DNA from 3 places in the Streptomyces sp. NPDC033165 genome. Region 2 is predicted to be linked to each of the others. Evidence: riboswitches for the same ligand, from Rfam matches in the RefSeq annotation. Region 2 holds a riboswitch; each other region holds the start of a gene.
What was found. Region 2 has a riboswitch for cyclic di-AMP ahead of ACZ5WC_RS18740 (transglycosylase SLT domain-containing protein). Riboswitches for the same ligand answer to the same signal wherever they lie in the genome.
Positions count from the first base shown of each region.

Region 1: another riboswitch for cyclic di-AMP. It lies ahead of ACZ5WC_RS11500 (M23 family metallopeptidase); the one in region 2 lies ahead of ACZ5WC_RS18740 (transglycosylase SLT domain-containing protein).
Region 3: another riboswitch for cyclic di-AMP. It lies ahead of ACZ5WC_RS17490 (transglycosylase family protein); the one in region 2 lies ahead of ACZ5WC_RS18740 (transglycosylase SLT domain-containing protein).

Region 1 is NZ_JBVIPK010000004.1:60,115-66,677, forward strand. Features, by position in the region: gene ACZ5WC_RS11490 (M16 family metallopeptidase) at 1-1,290, shown strand, start outside; gene ACZ5WC_RS11495 (M16 family metallopeptidase) at 1,317-2,687, shown strand; cyclic di-AMP (ydaO/yuaA leader) riboswitch at 2,910-3,076, shown strand; gene ACZ5WC_RS11500 (M23 family metallopeptidase) at 3,089-3,889, shown strand; gene ACZ5WC_RS11505 (GntR family transcriptional regulator) at 4,111-4,818, shown strand; gene ACZ5WC_RS11510 (HPr family phosphocarrier protein) at 5,000-5,281, opposite strand; gene ACZ5WC_RS11515 (bifunctional acetate--CoA ligase family protein/GNAT family N-acetyltransferase) at 5,455-6,563, shown strand, end outside.
Region 2 is NZ_JBVIPK010000007.1:163,121-169,683, reverse strand. Features, by position in the region: gene ACZ5WC_RS18750 (SpoIIE family protein phosphatase) at 1-2,025, shown strand, start outside; gene ACZ5WC_RS18745 (FAD-dependent oxidoreductase) at 2,110-3,471, opposite strand; cyclic di-AMP (ydaO/yuaA leader) riboswitch at 3,953-4,111, shown strand; gene ACZ5WC_RS18740 (transglycosylase SLT domain-containing protein) at 4,115-4,969, shown strand; gene ACZ5WC_RS18735 (PucR family transcriptional regulator) at 5,048-6,563, opposite strand, start outside.
Region 3 is NZ_JBVIPK010000006.1:332,468-339,030, forward strand. Features, by position in the region: gene ACZ5WC_RS17480 (cytochrome P450 family protein) at 1-1,036, shown strand, start outside; gene ACZ5WC_RS17485 (transglycosylase family protein) at 1,212-2,279, shown strand; cyclic di-AMP (ydaO/yuaA leader) riboswitch at 2,570-2,724, shown strand; gene ACZ5WC_RS17490 (transglycosylase family protein) at 2,730-3,425, shown strand; gene eno (phosphopyruvate hydratase) at 3,774-5,054, shown strand; gene ACZ5WC_RS17500 (FtsB family cell division protein) at 5,148-5,618, shown strand; gene ACZ5WC_RS17505 (DUF501 domain-containing protein) at 5,679-6,218, shown strand; gene ACZ5WC_RS17510 (Ppx/GppA phosphatase family protein) at 6,215-6,563, shown strand, end outside.

The DNA of each region.
Region 1 (6,563 bases), on a different contig from region 2:
CGTGTGGTGCTCTCCGAGGACCATCTGACCCCGGTCGCCGCGGTCTGCCTCTGGTACGACGTCGGTTCGCGCCACGAGGTCAAGGGACGCACCGGTCTGGCTCACCTCTTCGAGCACCTGATGTTCCAGGGCTCGGGCCAGGTCAAGGGGAACGGCCACTTCGAGCTCGTCCAGGGGGCCGGCGGCTCGCTCAACGGGACGACCAGCTTCGAGCGGACCAACTACTTCGAGACCATGCCCACCCACCAGGTGGAGCTGGCCCTCTGGCTGGAAGCCGACCGTATGGGCTCCCTCCTCGCCGCGCTCGACGAGGAGTCCATGGAGAACCAGCGCGACGTCGTCAAGAACGAACGGCGCCAGCGTTACGACAACGTGCCCTACGGCACCGCGTTCGAGAAGCTCACCGCCCTCGCCTACCCCGAGGGCCACCCGTACCACCACACCCCGATCGGCTCCATGGCCGACCTGGACGCGGCCACCCTGGAGGACGCCCGCGCGTTCTTCCGTACGTACTACGCGCCCAACAACGCGGTGCTCTCCATCGTCGGGGACATCGACCCCGAGCAGACCCTCGCCTGGGTCGAGAAGTACTTCGGCTCCATCCCGTCCCACGACGGCAAGCAGCCGCCGCGCGACGGCACCCTGCCCGAGATCATCGGCGAGCAGCTGCGCGAAGTCGTCCACGAGGAGGTCCCGGCGCGTGCCCTGATGGCCGCCTACCGCCTCCCGCACGACGGCACCCGCGCCTGTGACGCGGCCGACCTGGCGCTGACCGTGCTCGGCGGCGGCGAGTCCTCCCGCCTGCACAACCGCCTGGTCCGCCGCGACCGTACGGCGGTGGCGGCAGGCTTCGGGCTGCTGCGGCTCGCCGGTGCGCCCTCGCTGGGCTGGCTGGATGTGAAGACCTCCGGCGGGGTCGAGGTGGAGCAGATCGAGGCCGCGGTCGACGAGGAGCTGGCCCGGTTCGCCGCCGAGGGGCCCACCCCGGAGGAGATGGAGCGCGCGCAGGCCCAGTTGGAGCGCGAGTGGCTGGACCGCCTGGGGACGGTCGCGGGCCGCGCCGACGAACTGTGCCGCTACGCGGTCCTGTTCGGCGACCCGCAGCTCGCCCTGAGCGCCGTGGGACGAGTCCTGGACATCACCGCGGAGGAGGTGCGCGAGGCGGCGCGGGCGGCCCTGCGCCCCGACAACCGGGCGGTGCTGGTCTACGAGCCCGTCGAGCCGGCCGAGGACGAGGGGGCCGTCGAGGACACGGCAGGCACCGAAGCACCCGAGGGGGCGGACAAGTGAGCGACGCCGCCGTGACTGGAGTAGCCATGGAGTACCACCCGCAGCCGACCCCGGGCACCGCCCGGCCGTGGGCCTTTCCCGCACCCGAGCGAGGCGCCCTGCCCAACGGGCTGACCGTGCTGCGCTGCCACCGCCCCGGCCAGCAGGTCGTCGCCGTGGAGATCTTCCTGGACGCGCCGCTGGAGGCCGAGCCCGAGGGCCTGGACGGCGTGGCCACGATCATGTCGCGGGCGCTGTCCGAGGGCACCGACAAGCACAGCGCCGAGGAGTTCGCCGCCGAGCTGGAGCGCTGCGGCGCCACCCTGGACGCGCACGCCGACCACCCCGGTGTCCGGGTCTCCCTGGAGGTCCCGGCCTCCCGGCTGGCCAAGGCCCTCGGTCTGGTCGCCGAGGCGCTGCGGGCCCCGGCCTTCGCCGAGAGCGAGATCGAGCGCCTCGTCGGCAACCGCCTCGACGAGATCCCGCACGAGCAGGCCAACCCGTCCCGGCGCGCCGCCAAGCAGCTCTCCAAGGAGCTCTTCCCGGCCACCGCCCGGATGTCCCGTCCGCGTCTGGGCACCGAGGAGACGGTGCGCCAGATCGACGCGGCCGCGGTGCGCGCGTTCTTCGACGCCCACGTCCGCCCGTCGACCGCGACCGCCGTGATCGTCGGTGACCTCACCGGCATCGACCTGGACGCGCTGCTGGCCGACACCCTCGGCGACTGGTCGGGCAACGCGGGCCAGGCCCGCCCGGTCCCGCCGATCACCGCGGACGACACCGGCCGTGTGGTCATCGTGGACCGCCCCGGCGCGGTCCAGACCCAGCTGCTGATCGGCCGGATCGGCGCCGACCGGCACGAGAGCGTGTGGCCCGCACAGGTGCTCGGCACGTACTGCCTGGGCGGGACCCTCACCTCCCGGCTGGACCGGGTCCTGCGCGAGGAGAAGGGCTACACCTACGGCGTGCGCGCCTTCGCCCAGGTGCTGCGCTCCAGCGGCCCCGACTCGGGCGGCGCGGCCATGCTCGCGATCAGCGGCTCGGTGGACACCGAGTCCACCGGACCGGCGCTGGAGGACCTCTGGAAGGTCCTGCGGACGCTGGCCGCCGAGGGGCTGACCGACGCCGAGCGCGAGACGGCCGTGCAGAACCTGGTGGGCGTCGCCCCGCTGAAGTTCGAGACCGCTGCCTCCGTCGCGAGCACCCTGGCCGACCAGGTCGAGCAGCACCTCCCCGACGACTACCAGGCCCGCCTCTACGCCCGGCTCGCCGAGACGGGCACGGTGGAGGCGACCGCCGCCGTCGTCAACGCCTTCCCGGTGGACCGGCTGGTCACGGTCCTGGTGGGGGATGCCGCTCAGATCGAGGAGCCCGTAAAGGCGCTCGGCATCGGAGAGGTCTCCGTCGTCACCGGCTGACGCAAGCGCACCGCAACGGGGCAAACGGGACCCCGACGAACAGCAGTTCGTCGGGGTCCTCCCTTTTTGCCCTATTGAGGCAGTTGGTCGGATTTGGTGGAGAGGTTGCCTGTCTGCCCTGTGGGATGTGCGACAAATCCCCTTGTCCGTTTGGTGATGGGAAGGCGGCCCGCTTAGCGTCGGCTCCGCTGTCCGTCACCCGTATGCCGCATCCGCGGCGCCGGGCAGCGATCGCCGAGTCCCCGTCAGGCGCGAGCCTGGGGAGCCGGGGACCCACGCAGTCCCTGGGGTGAATCGGAGATCCGCGCCACACCCGGCGCGGCGATCCGTAGGAGACCTTCCTGCTCCGAACCCGTCAGCTAACCCGGTAGGCGAGAGGGAAGGAAAGGATCAGCCCCTTCATGGCGTTCACCCGTGCCACCGGGAAGCACCGTGCCCCGAGCCGCCTCACGCGCCGGAGCGCCCAGGCCGCCGGAATCGCGGCTCTGACCACCACCGGAGTCCTCGGCTCGCTGGCCTCTCCGGCCCTCGCCGCGGACGCCGAGGCGCCCAAGGTCGTCGACACCGGCCTCACCCAGGCCATCGCCCTCGACGCCACCCTCGCCGAGCAGATCGACGCCCAGGCGAAGGCGCAGCAGCAGCAGGCCGAAGCGATCGCGAAGGCGAAGGCCAAGGCCGCCGCCGAAGCCAAGGCCAAGGCGAAGGCGGAGGCCGAGCGCAAGGCCGAGGCCCGTGCCAAGGAGATCCGCGAGGAGAAGGCCCGCGCCGCCCGCGCCGCCGAGCGCGCCCGCCTGAACGCCTTCCACCTCCCGGTCGCCGGATCCCACGTCACCACCGGCTACAAGGCGGGCGGTTCGCTCTGGTCCTCCGGCAGCCACTCCGGCGTGGACTTCATGGCCCCCTCCGGCAGCTCCGTCGTCGCGGTCGGCGCCGGCACGGTCGTCGAGGCCGGCTGGGGCGGCGCGTACGGCAACAACATCGTGCTCCGGATGGCTGACGGCACGTACACCCAGTACGGCCACCTCTCCTCGATCGGCGTCTCCGTCGGCCAGAGCGTCGCCTCCGGCCAGCAGATCGGCCTGTCCGGCTCCACCGGCAACTCCACCGGCCCGCACCTGCACTTCGAGGCCCGGACCACCCCCGACTACGGCTCCGACATGGACCCCGTCGGCTACCTGCGCTCCCACGGTCTGAACGTCTGACCCCACCCGCGCACCCCGCTTCCCGAAGGCCCCGGCTCCCCGCCGGGGCCTTCGGCAATTCCGGCGGAATCCCTCGTACCGGGGTGTGCGACAGGCCTTCTCCGGCCAGTTGATATCCATGGATTCCGGCCTGCCGTCGGAAATTCCGGCGGATTGCAATAGAGTCACGGAACAGACGTCGGGCGGCCGCGTTTCGCGGGGATTAAGGCGGAGGTTCGGACATGCGCATTCCCGCGCATTCGGTATGCACGGCAATCCGTGACGACATCGTCTCCGGTGTCTACGAGCGCGGCAGCCGCCTCACCGAGGAGCTGCTGGCCCGGCGGTACGGGGTCTCCCGCGTCCCGGTCCGTGAGGCGCTGCGCACCCTGGAGTCCGAGGGCTTCGTCGTCACCCGCAGGCACGCCGGCGCCTGTGTCGCCGAGCCCACCGAGCAGGAGGCGGCCGACCTGCTGGAGGTGCGGATGCTCCTGGAGCCGCTGGGTGCCGCGCGCGCCGCCCAGCGCCGTACGGACGCCCACCTCAAGGTGCTCCGCGGGCTGGTGAGGCTCGGTCAGGAGCGGGCCCGCCGGGGCGAGGGCGAGGATCTGCGCTCGCTGGGCGGCTGGTTCCACGAGACCCTCGCCCAGGCCTCCGGGAGCCCTGGCCTGATCGCGCTGCTCACCCAGCTCCGGCACAAGATCGCCTGGATGTACGCGGTCGAACAGCCGGTCCGCCCGGCCGACTCCTGGGCCGAGCACGGCGCCATCGTGGACGCCGTGGCACGGGGCGACGCCGAGCGGGCCAGGGCGCTCACCGCCCAGCACGCGGAACGCGCGGTGGCGGCCCACCGGCTCCGCCGCCCGGACCGGCCCGGCCACCGCGCGGCCGCCGGGCCCCGGGTGAGCACTTCGCAACCTGGCGTAAACATCGCGAGTGCCCGTCATTAACAATCGCGCCGTATACAAAGGGGGAGTAATTGCGGAGGGTGGTATTCGTGCTGCCCGAATTCCCGGTGCACGGATATCTCCGGGAAAGCGAAAGAGCCGCAGCCCCGGCAAGGGGTCGCGGCTCTCACGTATTTCCGTCCGGTGGGGGCGGGCGGATCGCCCGTGGGGCGGGCGGGACGGGTCAGACGGTCTCGGGAAGCTCTTCCAGCCCCTCGGCGACCAGCTTCGCCAGCCGGTCCAGAGCGGCCTCGGCGTCATCCGCGTCGGACGCGAGGACGATCTCCTCGCCGCCCTGTGCGCCCAGGCCGAGCACGGCGAGCATGGAGGCGGCGTTCACCGGGCTGCTGTCGGCCTTGGCGATCGTCACCGGCACGCCGGACGCCGTGGCGGCACGGACGAAGATGGAAGCGGGGCGGGCGTGCAGGCCCTCGGCCCAACCGACGTTTACGCGGCGCTCAGCCATGGTTCTGCCCTTCACATATCAACGGTTGTCTAGACCAGTCTCTCATGCGGTGCGCAGTGCTGTGCCCGGCCTCCCGTCCGGGCCCCGCGCCCCGGCCGCCCTCGGCCGGGCCTCATCAGACTGCCCCGGTACCGATCCCTCCGCGACCGGGATGCCCGCCGTAGGCTTTGTCCATGCAGCCCACGCCGGAGCAGAGTCCGCATCACGCGTACCCCGACCACTGGGAAGCGGACGTGGTGCTCCGCGACGGTGGCACCGCGCGCATCAGGCCGATCACCACGGACGACGCCGAGCGACTTGTCAGCTTCTACGAGCAGGTGTCCGACGAGTCGAAGTACTACCGGTTCTTCGCCCCGTATCCCCGGCTATCCGACCGGGATGTGCACCGCTTCACCCATCACGACTACGTCGACCGGGTGGGACTGGCCGTCACGATCGGCGGCGAGTTCATCGGCACGGTCCGCTACGACCGCATCGACGACCGGGGCCGCCCCGCCTCCGCCCCCGCCGACGAGGCCGAGGTCGCCTTCCTCGTCCAGGACGCCCACCAGGGCCGTGGCGTCGCCTCCGCCCTGCTCGAACACATCGCCGCGGTCGCCCGCGAACGCGGCATCCGGCGTTTCGCCGCCGAGGTGCTCCCCGCCAACAACAAAATGATCAAGGTGTTCCGGGACGCCGGATACACCCAGCGCCGCAGCTTCGAGGACGGCTCCGTCCACCTCACCCTCGACCTCGAACCCACCGAGAAGTCCCTCGCCGTCCAGCGCGGCCGCGAACAGCGCGCCGAGGCCCGCTCGGTCCAGCGCCTGCTCGACCCCGGGTCCGTCGCGGTCATCGGTACCGGACGCACCACCGGCGGGGTGGGCCGCACCGTCCTGCGCAACCTCCTCGCCTCCGGCTTCACCGGCCGTACGTACGCGGTGAACCGGGCCTTCGACGAGGGCCTGGCCACCCTCGACGGGGTCCCCGCCCACCGCTCGCTCGGCGAGATCGACGAGCAGGTCGACCTCGCGGTCATCGCCGTCCCCGCCCACCGGGTCCCCGAGGCCGTCGCCGACTGCGGGGAGCACGGCGTCCAGGGCCTCGTCGTCCTCTCCGCCGGCTACGCCGAACGCGGCTCCGAGGGCCGCGAGCTCCAGCGCGAACTGGTCCGCCAGGCCCGCTCGTACGGCATGCGGATCATCGGCCCGAACGCCTTCGGCATCATCAACACCGCCGAGACCGTCCGGCTCAACGCCTCCCTCGCCCCCGAGTCGCCGGCCCGCGGCCGGATCGGCCTGTT
Region 2 (6,563 bases):
GACGAACTGTGCGCGATCCTCGGCTTCGAGCCCGCCGCCTTTCCCGGCACCGTCGACGCACTGGCCGCGCGGCTGGTCCCCGAGGACGTGTACGGGCTGTGGGCCCTGGCCCGGCAGACGGTGGAGTCGGCACAACCGGTCGTCCGCCGCATGCGGCTGCGCGGCCCCGACGGCCGGTCCCATCTGCTGGAGCTCTCCGGCCGCTGGACCCACCCGGACGGCGACGCCGACTCCAGCCATCTGACCGGGTTCCTGGTCGACCTGGGCGCGGGCCCCGTCGTGCCGGAGGCCGCCGACCGGCTGCCCCGGGGCGTCCTCTCCCTGGACCGGCTCGGCCGGATCACCTACGCCAACGGACTCGCCGAAGAGCTGCTCGGGCACTCCCGCACGGAGCTCGTCGGCCGTCTGGTGTGGCAGGCCCTGCCGTGGTTCGGGCACGAGGCGTACGAGGACCACTACCGGGCCGCCATGATCGCCCACGAGCCCGTCCACTTCCTCGCCCGCCGCCCGCCCTCCCGCTGGCTGTCCGTCTCCCTGTATCCGGGCCACGACGGGGTGAGCGTCGTCCTCCAGGCGACCGACCGGCCGGCCTACGCCCCCGGATCGGTCACCGCCCCCGGCCTGGGCATCGGCTCCACCGCCGACCGCTCCTCCGCGCTCTACCGTCCGGTGGCCCTCGCCATCGCGCTGACCGAGGCGGTCACGGCCCGTCAGGTCTCCGCCGTGGTCACGGAGGAACTGCTGCCCGCGTTCGGCGGCCGCCAGCTCGCCATCTATCTGCTGAACGAGCGTCATCTGCACCTGGCGTGGGAGACGGGGTTCCCCAAGGGCTTCCTCGACCGCTTCGACGGGGTCGGACTCGACGTCAGGATTCCCGGGGTGGAGACCCTGACCACCGGCCGCCCGATCTTCTTCGAGTCCATGCAGCACCTGGCCGAGGCCTACCCGGGCATCCCCATCGACGCGGACGTCGGGGCCCGGGCCTTCCTGCCGCTGATCGCCTCGGGGCGGCCGGTGGGCTCCTGCATCCTCGGCTTCGACCGGCCGCGCGGCTTCAGCCCGGAGGAGCGCACGGTCCTGACCGCGCTGGCCGGGCTCATCGCCCAGGCGCTCCAGCGCGCCCAGCGTTACGACAGTGAGTCGGCCCTCGCCCGCGGACTCCAGGACGCCCTGCTGCCCCACCGGCTGCCGGAGGTCGACGGGGTGGACACGCTGGGGCGCTATCTCTCCGGCACCCAGGGCATGGAGGTGGGCGGCGACTGGTACGACGTCATCGAGACCGGTCACGAACTCGCGCTGATCATCGGCGATGTCCAGGGCCACGGTGTCGCCGCCGCCGCGACGATGGGCCAACTCCGCAGTGCGGTGCGGGCGTTCGCGCTGAGCAACCACGACCCGCAGGAGGTGATGAGCGGGACGAACCGGCTGCTCATCGACCTCGACCCGGGCCAGTTCGCCAGCTGCTGCTACGTGGTCCTCGACCCGGCGACCGGGGTGGCCCGTGTCGTACGGGCGGGGCATCCGCAGCCCGTGCTGCGAAGGCCCGACGGCCGGACGGAGGTGCTGGACCTGCCCGGCGGCATCGTGCTCGGGATCGACGGACAGGCGGTCTATCCGGTCACCGAGATGCGGCTCGAACCGGGCGCCATGCTCGCGCTCTTCACCGACGGCCTGATCGAACGCCCCGGTACCGACATCGACGAGGGGATCGAGCGGCTGCGCGCCACGATCGAACGCATCGGCGCCGTCCCGCTGGCCGACACGGCCGACCAGGTCATCGGGGAGGCACGAGCGGCCATCGACCGCCCCGACGACATCGCGATCCTGCTGGCCGCCCGCTGGGCCGGGACCTCGACGGTCCGTCGGCCCGCCGAGGCGCACACCCCCGGACCGGACCTGTGGCGGACGTTCCGGGGTGCGGAGCCGGGGCGCACGGCCGAGGCCCGGGGCCGGCCCCGCACGGATGGCGGCACGGCGGCCCCGGGTCCCGCCCGGACGGACGTCAGCCCCGGTCGGGACCGGTGAGGGCCCCGTCCAGGGCCGGGCGGTGTCCGCCGGGACGTGCCCGGCCGACGGTCAGGTCCGGCGCCCGGGGCGCCCGGCCGACGATCAGGCGCCCGAGGCCTTGAGCATGCCCTCGCGCTCCACGACCTTGATCCGCTCACGGCCCTGGGCCGCGCCGAGCGCCTGCTCGTGCGCGTCCAGCCTGTGCCAGCCCTCCCAGGTCGTGTACCGCACGCCCCGGTCCTCCAGGAAGGCCTCGACGGCCTCGGGGGCGGGCGTCGCCGGCTCGGGCAGCCGACCGGCGGCGCGGTCCTCCAGGAGGCAGGCCACCGTCTCGTTGGCGTCGCCCTTCGTGTGGCCGATCAGGCCGATCGGACCGCGCTTGATCCAGCCCGTGACGTAGACCGAGGCCATGTGTTCGTCCCCGGCGATGACCCGGCCCGCCTCGTGCGGGACGGTGCCGGAGGCCACGTCGAAGGGGAGCTTGGACAGCTCCTCCGAGTAGTAGCCGACGGCGCGGTAGACGCTCTGCACGTCCCAGTCGGTGAACTCTCCGGTGCCCCGGACATTGCCGGTGCCGTCCAGCTCGGTGCGCTCGGTGCGCAGCGCCGCGACCTTGCCGTCCTCGCCGAGGATCTCGACGGGGGACTCGAAGAAGTGCAGGAACAGCTTGTGCGGGCGGTCGCCGACATCGCGGATCGCCCAGTTCTCCAGGGTCTGCGCGACCATGTTGGCCTGCTTGTTCTCCCGCCGGGTGGCGATGGAGCCCTCGTCGTACTCGATGTCCTCGGGGTTGACGATGACTTCGATGTTGGGGGAGTGGTCCAGCTCCCGCAGCTCCATCGGGCTGAACTTGGCCTGCGCCGGGCCACGCCGACCGAAGACATGAACCTCCAGCGCCTTGTTCGCCTTGAGGCCCTGGTACACGTTGTCCGGGATCTCGGTGGGCAGCAGCTCGTCCGCCGTCTTGGCCAGGACCCGGGCCACGTCCAGCGCCACGTTGCCCACGCCGAGGACGGCGACCTTCTCCGCGGTCAGCGGCCAGGTGCGGGGGACCTCGGGGTGACCGTCGTACCAGGAGACGAACTCGGCCGCGCCGTAGGAGCCGTCCAGGTCGATGCCGGGGATGTCGAGAGCCCGGTCGGCCTCGGCGCCGGTGGAGAAGATCACGGCGTCGTAGAACGAGCGCAGGTCGTCCAGGCCGATGTCGTTCGGGTAGCTGACGTTCCCGAAGAGGCGGATCTGCGGCTTGTCCAGCACCTGGTGGAGGGCCTTGACGATGCCCTTGATCCGGGGGTGGTCGGGGGCCACGCCGTAACGGATCAGGCCGAAGGGCGCGGGCATGCGCTCGAAGAGGTCGATGGAGACCCCCGGGTCCTGGCAGACCTCGGATTTGAGCAGCGCGTCCGCAGCGTAGATACCGGCGGGGCCGGCTCCGACAATGGCGACGCGGACGGGGCGTGTCATGGCGTGGTGTTCCTTCGGGGCGGGCGAACGCGGGCAGGTACAGCGTACGTCGGAGGTAAGGGTTGGCTTACTAGTCTCCACCCCACACCGTAAGCGATCGCCCGGCGAGCGCTTCGACCGGCCCTGACCAGCGTGCCCGATAAGTCCATTTCGCCATATCGATATGGGTGATTTACCTCCTTTGGAACTCTCATCCGTAAAGGGCTTATTAGGGCGCTTGAGGCATTTGCCTGGCCGTGTTTTCGCCACCTCCGGTGGAAGTGGTGAGCGTCACGTCGCGGGGCGCGGACGGTGATCCGGAGGGTTCGGTTCCCTTCTGTGCGAAGAAAGTTGACGCGGTGACGGTGCGGCCCCCGTCGGAAATCCCCTGTTTCGATCATGCGGAAAAACAGCGATGCGGAATGCGGGGCTTGTTCCGTTCGGCGTTTCTCGCCTACGGTCACCGTCAATCCGGATGGAACGCCGAATCCTGCCGCCGTCCGGGAATCCGAAACCCACTCACGTACGGCAGGAGCGGGGGACCCAGGTAAGTCGCCGAACCGTTACCGGAACGGCTTGGGGTGAAGTCGCATGCCCATGCGGCCAGACATCTCCCGTCTGAACCCGACAGCTCACCTCGCAGGCGCCGGAGAGGAAATTCCCCATGCCCGCACAGGGTAAGCACCGCCGTCCCAAGTCCACCTCGCTGAGCCGCGGCCTCGCCGCCGTGACCACGGGCGGAGCCGTTCTCGCTCTCCCGGTGATCGGCGCCACCACCGCCTTCGCGGCCCCCGCCCCGGCCGCCCAGCAGCAGGCCGTGGCCCCGGTCTCCGTGGCCGCCCAGGTGAATTCCGCCACCAAGGCCGCTTCCGGGTCCGCCGTGAAGTCCGCGCCCGCCAAGCATTCCGTGGCGGCCGGGGAAACCCTTTCCAAGATCGCCCGCGAATATTCCGTCAGCGGCGGTTGGAAGAAGCTCTACGAAGGGAACCGGAAGGTCGTCGGCGGTAATCCCGACCTCATTCACCCGGGTCTCACGCTGACCATCGGCGCCAAGGCCGCCGCCCCGTCGGAGGACAAGTCCGGCAAGGCCTCCGCGAGCGCCGCCCGCGGTGAGTCGGCTGACCGCGCCGACCGTTCCGAGCGCGCCGCGGCCCCGGTCGCGAAGGCCGCCCCGGCCGCCGAGAAGCCGACCGCGTACACGAACGACCTCGACGGCTGGATCAAGGAGTCGCTGGCGATCATGGCCGAGCGCGGCATCCCCGGCAGCTACGAGGGCATCCACCGCAACATCATGCGCGAGTCCTCCGGCAACCCGAACGCCATCAACAACTGGGACTCCAACGCCGCCAAGGGCACCCCGTCCAAGGGCCTGCTCCAGGTCATCGACCCGACCTTCCAGGCCTACCACGTGCCCGGCACCTCGACCGACAGCTACGACCCGGTCGCCAACATCACCGCCGCGTGCAACTACGCCGCCGACCGCTACGGCTCCATCGACAACGTCTTCGGCGCCTACTGACCGAGGCGCGGAGACCCGGAAGGCGGTGCCACCCGTTCGCGCGGTGGCACCGCCTTCCGCCGTTTCCCGCTGCCGCCGTCAGGTACGCCGGTAGGTGCGGCCGCCGCGCCGGGGCAGGGCGCGCGGGTCGTCCGCGCCGTCGGTGGCCGCGGTGGTTTCGAGAGCGAGGTGGAGCTCGGCGCGGACGGCGGCGTCATCGAGGTTCCGGTCGAGATGCTCGGCGCACTGGGCGAGCCAGACCGTCAGGGTGGTGCGGTGGACGTGCAGTTCGGTCGCGGCGGGCGCGGTCTTCGCGTGGTGGCGCAGCCAGCAGGCCAGCGCGATCCGCAGGTGCGGTTCGAGACCGCCGACCAGACCGGTGGCCCAGGAGAGGGCGGGGGCGGTGTCGAGAATCCCGGCGGGCAGCGTCTTCAACCGGGCTGGACCGTACGGGCCCGCGGCCGCTTGGCTTCCCGGCGGCGTCGGGCCCGAGTCCCCCTGCCCGCCGTCGTGAGCGTGGCCGTTGTGGTCGCCGGAGGCGGGAGCGCGGAGGGCGAGGAGGAGATGGGCCCGCACGGTGGCGTCGTCGAGGTCCGTGCCGAGCAGGGCGGTCAGCTCGCGCAGCCGGGTGCGGAGGGTGCCGGCGGAGATACCGAGCGCGGCGGCGGCGCGCGGGGTGCTGCCGGTGCGCAGCCACACCAGGAGCAGGTGCCGGTGCTGCGGGGTGAGCGGGCCGAGGACGGCGGCCGCCCACCGGCTGTAGGAGCCGGGGTCCAGGAGGCGGACGAGCTGTGTGGCGCCCACGGCATCGGCGGGGACGACGCGGTGGGCGGGGGTGGCGCTGTGCCGGGCGGCGGCCGCGTCCGCGTGCGCGGTGGGCATGTCCGCGAGCGGGAGCGGTCCGGCGAGGCCCGCGAGGAGGTGGTGGCGTTCACTGACCCGGGAGACCAGGCGGAGGATCCGCCCGTTGTCCTGGCCGCGGTGGAGTTCGGCGACCAGGAGCTCGCCGTCCAGCTCGCCGATCAGGGCGCAGGAGCCGCTGTGCCCGGCGAGGGAGGGGCGGGCGGCGCGCCAGAGGACCTGGTGGGCGGTGGGAACGTCGGGGCCGGTGAGCCGGTAGACCGTGACATGCGTGAGGCCGTCGGCGCCCAGGGTGTCGGTGACGGCGGTGGTGTGGCCGCCCAGGAGCAGCCGGAGCAGCGTGGAGTGCAGCCGCATCTGCTCGGCGCGCAGTTCGGCGGCGCGCTGCCCCCGGACCTCCAGCAGGGCCGCGGTGGTGGTGGCGACGAGGGCGGTGTGCTCGGCGCGGACGACGGGCGCCGGGTGCAGGACGAGGACGGCGCCGGCCGCCGGCCGCAGGACGTGGTGCGGGTGGTCCTGCGGGTGGGACGCCGCCCGGACGCCGGCGGCGGCCGCGACGGCGGGGGTGCTGTAGACGGCTCCGGCGATCGGGTCGGCCAGCACTGCCGAGCCGTTGATCAGGGTGGCGGCCTCGCTGATCAGGTGCGCACCGGAGCGCATGGCGGCCCGCAGGAGCCGGTCCGCCGCGGCTTCCCGTGTATCGCGGGCGCGGAACGGATCGGCTTCGAAGGGCTCTGCCGTACCTCTGGTGCTC
Region 3 (6,563 bases), on a different contig from region 2:
TCCGGGCGAGCGCAAAGCGGACCTGATGACGCATCTGCTGAACATCGACCCGCCGGACCACACCCGGCTGCGCCGGCTCGTGTCCAAGGCGTTCACCCCGCGCCGGGTCGCGGAGTTCGCGCCCCGGGTGCAGGAGCTGACGGACCGGCTCATCGACGACTTCGTCGAGAAGGGGGAGGCCGATCTGATCCATGACTTCGCCTTCCCGCTCCCCATCTACGCCATCTGCGATCTGCTCGGCGTCCCGCGCGAGGACCAGGACGACTTCCGGGACTGGGCGGGCATGATGATCCGGCACGGCGGCGGTCCGCGTGGCGGGGTGGCGCGGTCGGTGAAGAAGATGCGCGGCTATCTCGCCGAACTCATCCACCGTAAAAGGGAGAATCCGGGCGACGACCTGATCTCCGGGCTGATCCGGGCCAGCGACCACGGCGAGCACCTCACGGAGAACGAGGCCGCGGCGATGGCGTTCATCCTTCTCTTCGCCGGGTTCGAGACGACGGTCAACCTCATCGGGAACGGCACCTACGCACTGCTGCGCCACCCCGAGCAGCGCGCCCGGCTGGAAGTCTCCCTGGACGCGGGGGAGAGCGGGCTGCTGGCCACCGGGATCGAGGAACTGCTCCGGTTCGACGGGCCGGTGGAGCTGGCGACCTGGCGGTACGCCACCGAGGCGCTGACGCTGGGCGGGCAGGAGATCGCCGCCGGCGATCCCGTGCTGGTGGTGCTGGCGGCCGCCGACCGGGACCCTGAGAGGTTCGCGGAACCGGACACTCTGGACCTCGCACGGAGTGACAATCAGCACCTCGGTTACGGTCACGGCATCCACTACTGCCTGGGAGCGCCGCTGGCCCGGCTGGAGGGCCAGGCCGCACTGGCCACGCTGCTGAAGCGGCTTCCTGGCCTGCGACTTGCGGCAGAACCTGCCGATTTGCGCTGGCGCGGCGGCCTGATCATGCGTGGACTGCGGACTCTCCCGGTCGAGTTCGAGCCCGGAAGCCGTCTCGAAAAAGGTGACTCGCTGTCAACTCTGTGACTTTCGCGTGATCTGCGCTGCATCGACTTGTGACATGCGTTCGAGTCCCGCTAGGTTCACGGTTCGACGCGTCGGCCGCATGTTGCCCACGCGTCACTTGCGCACCGTGCATGCGCGGATTCCCGCGGCGCGGTGCTCAAGTCACTTGCTTGTCAGTCGCACGGAAGGCATACCCATGGGCTCCGCGAACGGCAGACACCGCCGCCCTCGCCAGGCACCCGCCATCGTCGTCGCCGCAGGCGTGACGGGATCGGCCATCGCCATCCCGCTGCTCGGCGCGAGCGGCGCACACGCGGCCGAGTCCGCCACCTGGGACCGGGTCGCGGAGTGCGAGAGCGGCGGCATGTGGAGCGCCGATCTCGGCAACGGCTACTACGGCGGGCTCCAGTTCTCGCAGGAGACCTGGTCGGCGTACGGCGGCACCACGTACGCGCCCCGGGCCGACCTCGCCAGTCGCTCGCAGCAGATCGCCGTCGCCGAGAAGGTCCTGGACGACCAGGGGGCGAAGGCCTGGCCGAGCTGCGCGGTGATCTCCGGCCTCGCGGTGGACGGCAGCCTGCCGGGAGTCGACCCGGGCACCGCACCCTCGGATGAGCCGACGTCAGCCCCGACCGACGAGACGGATGTGTCCGGCGAGACGGGTGAATCGAGCACGGTCGACCAGGCTGATGGAAGCGGCAAGGGCGACAAGGACGACAAGGGCAATAAGGGAAGTAGAGGAAGTAAGGGCGATACGCCTGATACGTCCGCCGGTGCGGGCGACGGCGCCAAGGGCGACGGCGACGGCGGCGCGGGAGAGGAGAGCGGCGCCCCCGACCCCTCGGCGACCCCTTCCGCCCCGCCGGCGTCCGAGGCGCCCGACGTCTCGGAGCCCTCCACGGCCCCCGACGCCTCGACGGGCGACGAGCGCGAGGCCGGCGGCAAGCACCGGGGCGCCCCCGCGCCCGAGGAGGCCGACGCTGCGGGCGGGGACGGCCCCCGTGAGTCCGGTCGGCATGCTTCGCGGGGCGAGGGTGACGCACGGGACGGCGGCGCGGTCGCCGGTGACTACGTCGTGCAGCCCGGGGACAGCCTCTGGGCGATTGCTGACGCACAGAAACTTCCCCAGGGGTGGACCGGTCTCTACGAGGCCAACAAGGACCTCCTGGGCTCCGACCCGGACCTGATCCTCCCCGGTCAGAGCCTGGACGTGGGGCTGGGGCAGGGTGCTTCCGAGGGCGCGGGGGAGCCCGCCGCCAACTGATTCAAACTCGGGAAAACGCCCCGAAACCCCGGGCAGTTCAGAGGCCTATGTCCACTTTTGTGTAAGTGAGACATGGGTCTCTTTGCTTCAACTGGCCCAGCTCGCCCGGCTCGTCCGGGCGCATCGCCTCCGACCTGCGGAAACAGTCCGCCGTCCCTGGTCAGTTCGGGTCGATTGCCCCCTATGTCCATCTTTGAATGTCGGGGTTGCCTGTGTTTACGGTCGGAACCGCTCGCACCGCGGGCCCCGTCGACCGTCACGCCGAATCCTGCCGTCGGTCGAGGGGAACAGACGCGTAAGCGCCGTAGGCAGGAGCGGGGGAACCAAGGTAGGCCGCCGGATCCGTACGGGACCGGCTTGGGGTGAAGTCGTGCGAGCCGCGCGACCGGGCAACTCATCAGCCCGAACCCGACAGCTCACCTCGTAGGCGTCGGTGAGGAGATTCGTTCCATGCTGCTGAACAGCAAGGGCAAGCACCGCCGCCCGTCCAAGGCCGTCCGTCTCGCCACCCTCGCGGGTGTCACCGGTGCCGCCGTCGCCGTCCCGCTGATGGGCGCGACCAGTGCTTCCGCGGCCTCCGTCGAGACCTGGGACGCCGTCGCCCAGTGCGAGTCCGGCGGCAACTGGTCCATCAACACCGGCAACGGCTACTACGGCGGGCTCCAGTTCTCGCAGTCCAGCTGGGCCGCCGCCGGAGGTACGCAGTACGCCGCGCGCGCCGACCTGGCCACCAAGGGCCAGCAGATCGCCACCGCCGAGAAGCTCCTCGACATGCAGGGCCCGGGCGCCTGGGCCTGCGCCGGTGCGGGCGGTCTCACCAACGACGGTGTGGACCCGGGTGTGAACACCGGCTCCGGCCAGGCGCAGCCCGAGCGCCAGGCCGAGCAGCCCACCACGCGCAGCGAGCAGCGCACCGCTCCGCAGGCCGAGAAGAAGGCCGAGAGCAAGAAGACCGTCACCACCCCGACCGGCGAGAAGGTCAAGAAGGGTGACGGCGAGTACAAGGTCAAGCCCGGCGACACGCTGAGCAGCATCGCCGAGAAGGAAGACGTCAAGGGCGGCTGGAGCAAGCTCTTCAAGCTCAACGACGACATCGTCGAGGACGCGGACCTGATCTTCCCGGGTCAGCAGCTCCACCTGAAGTAAAACGCCGTCTCTCCTCCCCGGAGGGAGGATGCCCGGCGGCCCCTCCCTCGCACGGCTCCCCGGCCCGGCGCGCTCACCCCCGTGCGCGCCGGGCCGGGGTCTTTGGGTGTGCGGGGCGCGGGGTGGCCGGGGGCGGATGCGTTCACCTCTTGTCGGCAACTTGCCGGCAGTGCTTGTTACTGAGCAGTAGATTTTTGGAGTTTTGTCCCGTCATGCAGGTCCTTGGGCCCTTTTTCGTCCCAGGAGGCGGGCGGTCGGCCGGCTCACGCGGCCGGGCCGGTTAGGCTCGTGTCGCAAGGCCACAGTGACCCTGCACAACCAGTGTCATATCCCAGAAGGAGATGCCTCGTGCCGTCCATCGACGTCGTCGTAGCCAGGGAAATCCTCGACTCCCGGGGCAACCCCACGGTCGAGGTCGAGGTTGGCCTCGACGACGGCAGTACGGGTCGTGCTGCCGTTCCGTCCGGCGCCTCCACCGGTGCGTTCGAGGCCATCGAGCTTCGCGACGGTGACCCCAACCGCTACCAGGGCAAGGGCGTCGAAAAGGCCGTCCTCGCCGTCATCGAGCAGATCGGCCCGGAGCTCGTCGGGTACGACGCCACCGAGCAGCGCCTCATCGACCAGGCGATGTTCGACCTGGACGCCACCGAGAACAAGGCCTCGCTCGGCGCGAACGCCATCCTCGGCGTCTCGCTGGCCGTCGCCCACGCCGCCTCCGAGGCGTCCGACCTGCCGCTCTTCCGCTACCTCGGCGGCCCGAACGCGCACCTGCTGCCCGTTCCGATGATGAACATCCTGAACGGCGGCTCGCACGCCGACTCCAACGTGGACATCCAGGAGTTCATGATCGCCCCGATCGGCGCGGAGTCCTTCTCCGAGGCCCTGCGCTGGGGTGCGGAGATCTACCACACGCTGAAGAAGGTCCTCAAGACCAAGGGCCTGTCCACCGGACTCGGCGACGAGGGCGGCTTCGCCCCGAACCTGGAGTCCAACCGCGCCGCCCTGGACCTCATCGTCGAGGCCATCAAGGAGGCCGGCTACGTCCCGGGCCGTGACGTGGCGCTCGCGCTCGACGTGGCCGCGTCCGAGTTCTACAAGGACGGCGTCTACGAGTTCGAGGGCAAGTCCCGCTCGGCCGCCGAGATGACCGAGTACTACGAGGAGCTCGTCTCCGCGTACCCGCTGGTCTCCATCGAGGACCCGCTGTACGAGGACGACTGGGCGGGCTGGAAGATCATCACCGACCGCATCGGCTCCAAGGTCCAGATCGTCGGCGACGACCTCTTCGTCACCAACCCGGAGCGCCTGGCCCGTGGCATCGAGGAGGGCTCCGCCAACGCCCTGCTCGTCAAGGTCAACCAGATCGGTTCGCTGACCGAGACCCTGGACGCCGTCGAGCTGGCCCAGCGCAACGGCTTCAAGTGCATGATGTCGCACCGCTCCGGCGAGACCGAGGACGTCACCATCGCCGACCTCGCCGTCGCCGTGAACTGCGGCCAGATCAAGACCGGTGCCCCGGCCCGCTCGGACCGCGTCGCCAAGTACAACCAGCTGCTGCGCATCGAGGAGATCCTCGACGACGCCGCGGTGTACGCGGGCCGCTCCGCCTTCCCGCGCTTCAAGGGCTGACCCGTAGCCCCGAGACGGTAGCCTCCGCCCGTCCCCGCACCCGGTCCCGTACCGTGTGCGGGGACGGACGTGCGTAGCGGGGAGGCGGGAGACATGGCCGGGAAGAACCGCGACCGGTTCTCCACCGCGACCAGGCTGCGCCTGCTCGGCGAGCAGACCGCGGCCCGCGTGTACCGCTCGCAGAGCCGCCGTCAGGCCCGCCGCTCCCGGCTCACCGGCCGGGCCGCGTTCCTCGCGCTGATCGTCTGCTCCCTGGTGGTGGCGCTCGCCTACCCGATGCGGCAGTACGTCTCCCAGCGCGACGAGATCGCCGAGCAGGAGCGGCTCTCGCGGCAGGCGGAGCGGCGCACCGAGGAGCTGCGGGACGAGAAGGCGCGGCTCCAGGACGACGCGTACATCATGCGGCTGGCCCGCCAGCACCTCCATTACGTACTCCCCGGGGAGACCGGCTACACCGTGGCCGACCCCGACGCGGCGAAGGACCGCCGCGGCGAGCCGGGGGCGAACGCCCGCCCCTGGCACACGAACCTCTGGGACGGCGTGGACAGCGCCGACCGCGACTGACGTACCTGATTCACCTCCGACCTCCCCTCCGACGAGCTTCCGAGCAGAACCAAGGCAGGCATGGAAACGCCCCCTCCGCAGACCGAGTCCACCAAGCCCACCGACGCGGACATCGCCGCGTTCCAGCAGCAGCTCGGCCGTCCGCCGCGCGGCCTGCGCGCCATCGCGCACCGCTGCCCGTGCGGAAACCCGGACGTGGTGGAGACCCAGCCCCGTCTGGAGGACGGCACGCCGTTCCCGACGACGTACTACCTGACCTGCCCCCGGGCGGCATCGGCGATCGGCACGCTGGAGGCCAACGGGGTCATGAAGGAGATGACGGCCCGTCTGGAGACCGACCCGGAGCTGGCCGAGGCCTACCGGGCCGCGCACGAGGACTACATCACCCGCCGCGACGCCATCGAGGTCCTGGAGGGCTTCCCGAGCGCGGGCGGCATGCCGGACCGGGTGAAGTGCCTGCACGTCCTGGTCGGCCACTCGCTGGCCGCCGGGCCCGGGGTGAACCCGCTCGGCGACGAGGCCATCGCGATGCTGCCGGAGTGGTGGGCCAAGGGCCCGTGCGTCACCCCGTGCACCGACTCCGAGGGGCCGGACGCATGACCCGGGTCGCCGCCGTCGACTGCGGTACGAACTCCATCCGGCTGCTCGTCGCCGACGCGGACCCCGCGACGGGCGCGTTCACCGAGCTGGACCGGCGGATGACGATCGTCCGCCTGGGTCAGGGCGTCGACCGGACCGGCAGGCTCGCCCCCGAGGCGCTGGAGCGGACGTTCGCGGCCTGCCGGGAGTACGCCGCCGTGATCAAGGAGCTGGGCGCCGAACGCGTCCGCTTCGTCGCCACCTCCGCCTCCCGGGACGCCGAGAACAGCGACGCGTTCGTGGCCGGTGTCCTGGACATCCTCGGCGTCGAGCCCGAGGTGATCACCGGCGACCAGGAGGCCCAGC